Regions from separate parts of the Agarivorans sp. 2_MG-2023 genome, predicted to be linked through region 2. Evidence: predicted binding sites of a transcription regulator. Region 2 holds the regulator's gene; each other region holds the start of a gene.
The links. Region 2 encodes sigma-54, which starts transcription at its own class of promoters, with help from an activator protein. Its sites were predicted from a motif close to GTTGGCACGNNNNTNGNNT; they were not measured.
Positions count from the first base shown of each region.

Region 1: the regulator sigma-54 is predicted to act here: its motif matches at 1,359-1,377, upstream of Q4549_RS02920 (CmpA/NrtA family ABC transporter substrate-binding protein).
Region 3: the regulator sigma-54 is predicted to act here: its motif matches at 1,375-1,393, upstream of nifH (nitrogenase iron protein).

Region 1 covers NZ_JAUORQ010000002.1:46,904-50,095, forward strand. The annotation lists gene Q4549_RS02920 (CmpA/NrtA family ABC transporter substrate-binding protein) at 1-1,303, opposite strand, end outside; gene Q4549_RS02925 (ABC transporter substrate-binding protein) at 1,674-2,375, shown strand; gene Q4549_RS02930 (FKBP-type peptidyl-prolyl cis-trans isomerase) at 2,442-3,062, opposite strand; gene Q4549_RS02935 (N-acetyltransferase) at 3,116-3,192, opposite strand, start outside.
Region 2 covers NZ_JAUORQ010000011.1:45,184-48,375, forward strand. The annotation lists gene rapZ (RNase adapter RapZ) at 1-269, opposite strand, end outside; gene ptsN (PTS IIA-like nitrogen regulatory protein PtsN) at 296-739, opposite strand; gene hpf (ribosome hibernation promoting factor) at 748-1,035, opposite strand; gene Q4549_RS16260 (RNA polymerase factor sigma-54) at 1,059-2,561, opposite strand; gene lptB (LPS export ABC transporter ATP-binding protein) at 2,612-3,192, opposite strand, start outside.
Region 3 covers NZ_JAUORQ010000001.1:515,166-518,357, reverse strand. The annotation lists gene nifD (nitrogenase molybdenum-iron protein alpha chain) at 1-408, opposite strand, end outside; gene nifH (nitrogenase iron protein) at 451-1,329, opposite strand; gene Q4549_RS02190 (hypothetical protein) at 1,938-3,192, shown strand, end outside.

The DNA of each region.
Region 1 (3,192 bases), on a different contig from region 2:
CAATGAAGTGTGTTTGCGGTGGTTTAAAACCAGTCTCAGTTTGGAAGTTAGGAAACTCTGAGGCATCAATAACACCATCAGCAATCAGCTCTTTTGCCGCTGTCGCGTAAATGTCTGGACGGTAAACCTTTTTGGCAATATCCATGTACCAAGAATCTGGTTTGTTATCTGAAATTTGTCCCCAACGACGCATTTGCGTTAAATACCAAATTGCATCGCTGTAGTAAGGGTAAGTCGCGTTGTAGCGGAAGAATACGTTAAAGTCTGGCACTTCACGTTTGTCGCCTTTTTCGTACTCAAAAGTACCGGTCATGCTGTTAGCAATAACGTCGTAATCGGCACCCACGTATTGGCTTTTAGACAAAATTTTCACAGCTTCTGGACGGTTCTTGTTGTTCTCTTCGTCTAACCACTTAGCGGCGCGAATCATCGCTTTAACGACCCGAATGTGAGTATTTGGGTATTCATCAGCCCAGCCTTGACTCACCCCAAATACTTTTTCTGGGTTATTTTTCCAAATCTCGTAATCGGTAACAACCGGTACACCAATGCCTTTAAATACTGCTTGTTGGTTCCAAGGTTCGCCCACGCAGTAACCGTAAATAGTTCCGGCTTCCATAGTAGATGGCATTTGCGGTGGAGGTGTCACCGACAACAGGGCATCTGCGTCAATTTTGCCTGAGGTATCACCTTTATGTGGCGCATAATAACCAGGGTGAATACCGCCAGCCGCTAACCAATAACGTAGTTCGTAGTTGTGGGTAGACACTGGAAACACCATGCCCATATTGAACGGCTTGCCTTGCTCAATGTAACTATCAACAACCGGCTTTAGCGCGTCGGCTTTAATCGGGTGAACGGGCTTGCCGCCTTCATGAGGCACATGTGGTTTCATTTGCGCCCAGATATCGTTTGATACAGTAATCGCGTTACCGTTTAAATCCATGCTGAAGGCTGTAATAATGTCGGCTTTAGTACCAAAACCAATGGTTGCACCTAGTGGCTGACCCGCTAGCATATGAGCACCATCTAGCTCACCGGTAATCACCCTATCTAATAAAACCTTCCAGTTCGCTTGTGCTTCTAGCTGAACATAAAGGCCTTCGTCTTCGAAGTAGCCTTTCTCATAAGCTACCGCTAACGGCGCCATGTCGGTTAACTTAATAAAACCAAATTTTAAATCTTCTTTTTCAGGCTCTCCCACTTCGGCATGAGTAAAGCCAATAACACTGGCCGAGAGCACAGCTGTAGCAATGGTTGTTTTAATAATTTGTTGTAAGTTAACTGTGATTAATTTTTGCATCCCTGCTCCTAAGTACCTAGTTTGAAGTAATCATAAGGTGTTAATACTTAGTAGGTAGCCAATCACGTGCCAAGATCTAGATCACATTTTTTTAACGCTATAAATCATCAACTTAAAATTATTTATACCCCTTAAGTGGTATTTATATTTTTTCAATGAATTCACTAACTTAGACCACCGTCGCACAACTTTGGCGCACAAGAATAGAGATAGTACGTAAGGCTATACCGTTACTTATCAGTGTTTTCGAGTGAGAGACAAAACCCCAAGTCATAACGATTCATAAGGAAATAACCCGCTATTTAGGTGTTCGACTATTTTGTTTTTCGTCTCTATAATCTACGAATTGTATTAAAACAAGTTAAGAAATATGAAGAACCTTGTATTCTATTTGTTGTTTTGCTTGATGTTATCACCCACCCTATCCGCTAAAACGTACCGTACAACCCAAGTGATTAGCGGGCCGCTCGCAGAAATGGGGCAAGCTTTATTAATTGAAGCATATTACCGCGCGGGAGAACGCGTTGTATTTGAGTTATTACCCAGCGCAAACGCCTTGGAGGCAACCAATAGCGGCGTGTACGATGCGGAGATGTTTCGTATCGACAATTTACAGACTAAGTACGCCAATTTAATTCAAATTCCTACCAGTTACTTAAGCTCAGAGAATGTGGTTTTTACTCGTTTAAGTGATCTAAAAGTGGAAGGATATGAGAGCTTAAAACCCTACAGCATTGCTTATCGCAGTAGTTTAAAGGCAGCTGAAATAGCCACCTTAGGTTTTCCCAAAACTAACCAACTTCAAGACTTAGATTCAGCCTTAAGATTTATGAGTATAGGTAGAGCAGACCTAGTGGTAGAAGAACGCTGGTTAGGCCTAAAGCGTATAAAGGCGCTTAAGCTCAACAATGTTAGCTTAGTTGAACCACCTGTTGACCAATTAAAGCTCTATCATTATGTACATAAAGATCATGTCGAACTAGCGGCAAAACTCGATGAGGTATTTAAACAGATGCTTAAAGATGGCAGCGCTCAATCAATCATTGAGAGTGTATTGAAAAATGTAGAGTAATTCAGGTGGGTCATTCTATACAAAAAAACCGGCCAATGGCCGGTTCTTTAAGAAGGTTTATAGCTATTAGCCAAGAATAGCTAATAACTCAACTTCAAATACTAATGCTGCAAACGGAGGAATTGCCGCGCCAGCACCTTGTGAGCCATATGCTAGCTCTTGAGGGATGTAAAGTTTCCACTTGTCACCCACTTTCATGCGTTGTAGTGCTTCGGTCCAGCCTTTGATTACGCCGTTCACAGGGAACTCTGCAGGTTGACCACGCTGAACTGAGCTATCAAATACTTCACCAGAAATTAAAGTACCTTCATAGTGAACTTGTACTTTACTGCTAGCGCTTGGAGTTTCGCCTTCGCCTTCAACAAGTACTTCGTACTGAAGACCCGTTTCAGTTTTGTTGATTTCAGGACGTGAACCATTTTCAGCTAGAAAAGTTTCGCCTTCAGCCATTGCTTCTTTATGCTGCTCAGCTTTTTTAGCTTCGATATCTTTAGTGATTTCTTGGAAAGCCGCACCAATTACTGCTTCGTCAAGTTGTGGTTGAGCACCACTCATCACATCACGAATACCATCTAACATGGCATTTAGCTCTAATCCGTCGAATGCTGCGCGCTCAATTTGCTCGCCAATTTGAAGGCCGTAACCGTAACTTGCTTGCGCTGCTGCGCCTTGATATTTATCGCTCATTTCAACTCTTAAATCTAATCAATAAAAAGAGCCAAAAGGTTAACATAAAGTGGCTAGAAAAACCGCGAATCAGTGGCTAAATGCGCCTTTTTTTGCACAAAATCACTACCAGAAAACGCCACTTTACGAA
Region 2 (3,192 bases):
TCGTCTTTGGCATCTAAAAAAATGCTTAATAGATTCACATCAGGGCCGGCGTTGCGAATAATTTGGCCTATCGGTGAAGGTTCGTCTGGGAGGTTTCGAATATCGATACTTATTGCTACTTTAGAGTAAGTATTTTTTAAGTTATCGATAAGAGATTGCCATAACACAACCGGGAGGTTGTCTACGCAATAGTAGCCCAGATCTTCTAGTACTCTTAAGGCGACGGTTTTTCCTGAACCTGAACGCCCACTCACGATAATGAGTTCCATGACTATCCCTAACGGTGATTAGAGTATTAGGCTACCATGATGTCGTATAATTCGTCATCACTTTGTGCACAACGAAGTTGTTTACATACTTGCTTATCGTTAAGTTTTTCAGCTACTTGAGATAAGGTGTTGAGGTGTTGTTTACACTGATCTTCTGGTACCAGTAAGGCAAAAACCAAATCAACAGGTTTATTGTCAATGGCGTCAAAAGCAATTGGGGGATCACAACGTAAAAAAACAGCGGTTGTTTGATGCTGTTTATCAATGCGGCCATGAGGTATTGCCACGCCTTGCCCGATACCGGTGCTGCCCATTTTTTCTCTATTCAACAAACTCTCAAATATACATTGAGCTGTCGTATCTAGTTGGCCAGCGGCTAGTTCACTAATAATTTCTAAGGCGCGTTTTTTTGAAGAGCATTGGACTGCACTTTGAGTGCAATCCAAGCTTAGTACTTTATCTATTTGCATGGAGGTGACTAATGTTTGTTAAGTTTTTCTTTATGTTTGATAACTTGGCGGTCAAGTTTGTCGATGAGACCATCAATGGCGGCGTACATATCTGAATGTTCAGCGGTAGCGAATAATTCACCGCCATTTAAATGTAAGGTGGCTTCTGCGATTTGATTGAGCTTCTCGACGTTGAGGATGACATGAACATTGTTTATCTGGTCAAATCGTCGAGTGAGCTTGGCAAACTTGTTATGGACATATTCTTTTAAAGACTCAGTAATATCAACGTGGTGTCCGGTAAGATTAATTTGCATAAATATAGTCCCCTTGATTGGCCTTAAAGTAGGCTCTTACGTTGGTTAGAAGGTGGTATCGCTAAAGACTCACGATATTTTGCAATCGTACGTCTTGCCACCTTGATCCCCTGATCTGCCAAAATATCAGCAATCTTACTATCGCTGAGAGGTTTACTGGTATTTTCGGCAGCAACCAGTTTCTTAATTAATGCACGAATAGCGGTAGATGAACATTCACCGCCGCCATCGGTAGCCACATGGCTAGAGAAGAAATATTTAAGTTCGAAAATGCCGCGAGGTGTATGCATGAATTTTTGAGTTGTTACTCGAGAAATCGTTGATTCGTGCATTTCTACTGCTTCGGCCACATCGTTCAGCACCATTGGCTTCATTGCTTCTTCACCGTATTCGAAGAAGGCTTGTTGGTGGTGAACGATACAGTTAGAGACTTTGAGTAAGGTTTCGTTGCGGCTTTCAATGCTCTTAATAAACCACTTGGCTTCTTGTAAGTGGCTACGGATAAACTGAGTATCGGTAGCATTAGACGTTTTACTTAAGGATGCATAGTGAGAGTTTACTCTTAGCTTCGGCATCGCATCGGGGTTTAGCTCTACCACCCAGCGACCTTGGCGCTTCACTACGGAAACATCGGGGATAACGTATTGGGCTTGGTTTGGCTCAACAGCGTTACCCGGGCGTGGTTCTAAGGTGTGAATTAAACGCATCACTTCGCGTAGCTGGTCTTCTTTTAACTTGGTCTTTCGAGCCAATAAGCGAAAATCTCGATTGGCTAATACATCGATATGGTTAGACACCACATCTTTGGCTTCATTTAGCCATGGTGTTTCTGGGGAAAAACGACTTAATTGAATTAACAAGCATTCTTGTAGCGAGCGCGCGGCAATGCCTACGGGGTCGAAATGCTGAATCCGTTTTAGTACTGCTTCAATTTCGTCAAGCTCTACATCTAAGTCGTTATTGTCACTAGAATTGAGGCCATCTAATAATTGTTCACAATCCTGTGTGAGGTAACCTGATTCATCTACTGCATCAATAATGGCTAAAGCAATGGCTTGGTCTACTTCGCTGAAAGGAGTAAGGCGCATTTGCCACAGCATGTGATCTTGTAAGGAATCAACGGTTTCACCTTGGAATAACATATCGTTGTCGTCACCACCGCCACTGCCGCTCGATGAGCTAGCTGGCGCGGAACTGGCGCTATAAATATCGTCCCAAGTGGAGTCTACGGGTAGGTCATCAGAAACAGTTTCTTGGTTAATGGCATCGCCAGCTTCCATTTGGCTGCTGTCTACGTCGGCGCTAGATTCGGCTTCTGTAGATTTTTCATTGGCTGACTTAGCGTCTGTTGCGTCACTATCATTCGAATGTGACTCATCCGCCTCAAGCAGAGGGTTACTTTCCAGAGCCTCTTGAATTTCTTGCTGTAAATCCAGGGTTGAAAGCTGGAGTAAGCGTATGGCCTGTTGTAACTGGGGGGTCATGGTTAACTGCTGACCAAGACGCAACTGCAAAGATGCTTTCATTAACTACCGCTATCCCTTCTTTTTATATTATTTTCTAAGCTGCACTTTAACTATAGCTTGAATTGTTCACCGAGATAAACTCGTTTCACGTGCTCGTTTTCAAGTATTTCTTGTGGCTTACCTGAGGCTATCAATTCACCCTGACTAACGATATAGGCATGCTCACAAACATCGAGAGTTTCCCTTACATTGTGGTCGGTAATTAATACACCTAGACCGCGATCACGCAGGTGTTCAATGATTTTTTTAATATCAATAACGGAAATAGGATCTACCCCAGCGAAGGGTTCGTCAAGCAAAATAAACTTAGGGGCTGCGGCTAAGGCGCGGGCAATTTCTACCCGGCGACGCTCTCCGCCTGATAGGCTCATACCGAGATTTTTGCGAATATGGCCAATATGAAACTCTTCTAGCAAATCGTCCAGTGCGCCAATTTGCTGCTCTTTGTCCAAATCCTTACGGGTTTCTAATACTGCTAGAATATTTTTTTCTACCGATAAACGGCGAAAGATAGAGGCTTCTTGGGGAAGATAACCAATGCCTTTTCGTGCTCGAGTATGCATAGCGGTGCTAGACAGATCATCGTCATCGATAAGTATTCGGCCTTGGTCTCGTGGCACTAGACCAACCA
Region 3 (3,192 bases), on a different contig from region 2:
CATTTCTACTTCATCAACCATGGTCGCTAGCTTTTTATCGCCACCAAACACGATGTCACGCTCTTGGAAATCAGAAGTGAAGTTCATGGTGCCAAAGCTATTTACACCCGTGTAACCGGTGTAATAGTTACGACGCCCAGCGCGTGAGTATTGGCCACAGCCAACTGGACCATGAGAGATATGTACCATATCTTTAATTGGTCCCCACACTACCCCTTTAGAGCCTGCGTAAGCACAACCACGCGCGGTCATTACACCGGGCAATGATTTACGGTTAGCGGTAATACAGCTGCCGGCTTCGCCGTCATTAGCACCTAAGTGCTTTTTGCGATCAGCTTTAGCTTTCTCTGGATAGACTTCTAGCACTTCATCGATCAGCGCTTGAGTCTCTGCTTTTTTATCTGACATTGCTGCCTCCTATAGCATTGATATATTCACTAAGATGAGTGATTAAGCCGTTGCTTCTTCAGCTGTTTGACCAATGATTGATTCGTCTTCTTCATCCATGATGCCGAATTCCATCAATAGTTCTTCAAGCTCGTCCATCGTTACCGGTGTAGGAACAACAAACAGTTGGTTTTCAATGATTTTGTTGGCTAACGTGCGGTATTCGTTGGCTTGGTTACACTTAGGGTTATATTCAATTACCGTCATACGGCGGATTTCAGCTTGTTGTACTACGTTGTCACGCGGTACGAAGTGGATCATTTGGGTACCGATTTTGGCGGCTAGTGCTTCAATTAGCTCATCTTCTCGGTCACATTTACGCGAGTTACAAATAAGACCTGCTAAACGCACACTACCCGTAGCAGCATACTTACAAATACCTTTTGAAATGTTGTTAGCGGCGTACATCGCCATCATTTCACCAGATACAACAATGTAGATTTCTTGCGCTTTGTTTTCGCGAATAGGCATGGCAAAACCACCACACACAACGTCACCAAGTACATCGTAAAATACAAAGTCTAAGTCTTCTTCGTATGCGCCCTCTTCTTCTAAAAAGTTAATGGCAGTAATAACACCACGACCAGCACAACCAACACCTGGCTCTGGGCCACCAGACTCAACACAGCGAACACCGCCATAGCCCACTTTAAGTACATCTTCTAACTCGATGTCTTCCACTGAGCCAGCTTCTGCAGCCATTTCCATGATGGTGTTTTGCGCTTTTGCATGTAAGATTAAGCGCGTTGAATCCGCCTTAGGATCACAACCAATAATCATTACTTTTTTGCCCGCTTCCGCTAAAGCTCCAACCAAGTTTTGAGTAGTGGTAGATTTACCAATACCGCCTTTTCCGTAAATTGCACATTGACGAATAGCCATAATATTTCTTCCTATTAGCTTGATTAACGGTTCCCGCAGTAGCTATTGCGAATACTGTTCCAAGCCTTCAGAAAAAATGTAAAGCACTGTAATATATGGATTTAATGTGTTTTCGAGTGTATTTAAACAATTGAACTAGCTGACAATCGCTCGAGCAAATGTCGCGTTTGTAGCAAAAGTGACTAGCGTATTGGAGGGATGGTTCGGTAATTTGGATGGTGTAGCGCATGAGCTAAAACTAATTTTGTGACCTATTAACACAAGCAATTAGCAGCGCTTAATGTCTATTAAGGAATAAGTCTTAGTAGCACATCAAGCCGGGTTAAATGGTGCACACAAGAAAATGACTAAAAATTAATAAAAATAGTAAGAATGAAATCTATGTAAATTCAAAGCGACTAAATAATGCTTTTAGGAGATTTGAACAAATATCCGCCTTTTAAACGCCTATAAAGCCCCTTTAAAGAGTGTTTATTGCTGCCTGGTTTTCGGCTAAACCGCAGTAGATAACGACTTTCTTAAGTAAATAGTTTACTAATTACTCATTAGTAAAAATTTTGTGCTAAACATTATGTTAGACAGATATTGTTTACAGTAAGGGCTAAAGGATGAAGCCAGTTGTCTACGTAGATATACAAGGACAAATTTGGAAAGTGATGGCCGATGGTCAGTGGGTGAAAGTAACGCCTTCTGAAATAGTCGACACCAGTGTTCCGTTAGTAAAAAACGTCATTAATGAGTTAGCTAAAAATCCGCTATTGGAAACAACTGCGGAAGATAGCGAGACCGCAGCTCCTCCCCTCTATTCTCCAAACACCACTAACAATAGTACCAACCCATCTAGTCAAGGCGCTTCATTTGTAGTTAGGGTGCAACCAACCTTAGATGAGACACTTCCAGAAGCGGGTTTTACTACCCAGAATAGTGATTTAAGTATTAGCGCCACTGAAAACCAAGGGGCTCAGGCCGATGCTATCCCCCCCTTGAGTAACGATGCCGTTATAACAGTAAATATTATTGACGGTGGTGATGGCTACGAAAACCAATTTGAAGTGCCCTCGGTAGTAATACAAGGAAACACCGTTGATGTTGAAGATGGCCGAGTGGTGGTAATCACCCTTACTGACGCTAGCGGACAAACCATTACCGTAAATGCAGTGGTCGACAACAACAGCTATCAATACCAAGGCTTAGACATTCAGCTGTTGAGTGAGGGTAAGATAGATGTAAATGCCAGCGTAACGGATTACTTTGGTCAATTTGTAGAGGCTAGCGATTCAACAATTAAAGATGTAGTGGCCACTATAGAAGCTGAAATAGATGGCCAAGGAGATCTTTATGTTAATCAGTATGAGCAATCCTCCACTCCTTTGCACGGTGACATAGTTGGCATAGAAAACGGACAAACCGTATTTGTTCAAATTACCGATCTTGCTGGTAACCAGCTTAATTTCACTACCGCGGTAGTTAACAACCAATGGCAAATTGCCAATAACGATTTATCTGGTCTACAAGATGGTGAGCTAAGCATTACCGCAAATGCTATAGATATTGCAGGTAATCCAGCAACAGCAACATCTACAATTACAAAAGATACCCAAGCAAGTATAGAAGCCTATATTGATGGCTTAGGCGACAACTACATAAACGCCTTGGAAGTTACCACCACAAGGTTATTTGGTGACGTAGCGAATATTGAGAACGGTCAAAGCATTAGCGTCAGCGTAAATGATGGCAATGGCAGACAGCTTAACTTTGAAACCACCGTTAGCAACAATAGCTGGCAGATTAACAATGTAGATTTAAGTTCACTGGCCGAAGGGACACTAAGCATTACCGCTAATACACTAGATATTGCCGGTA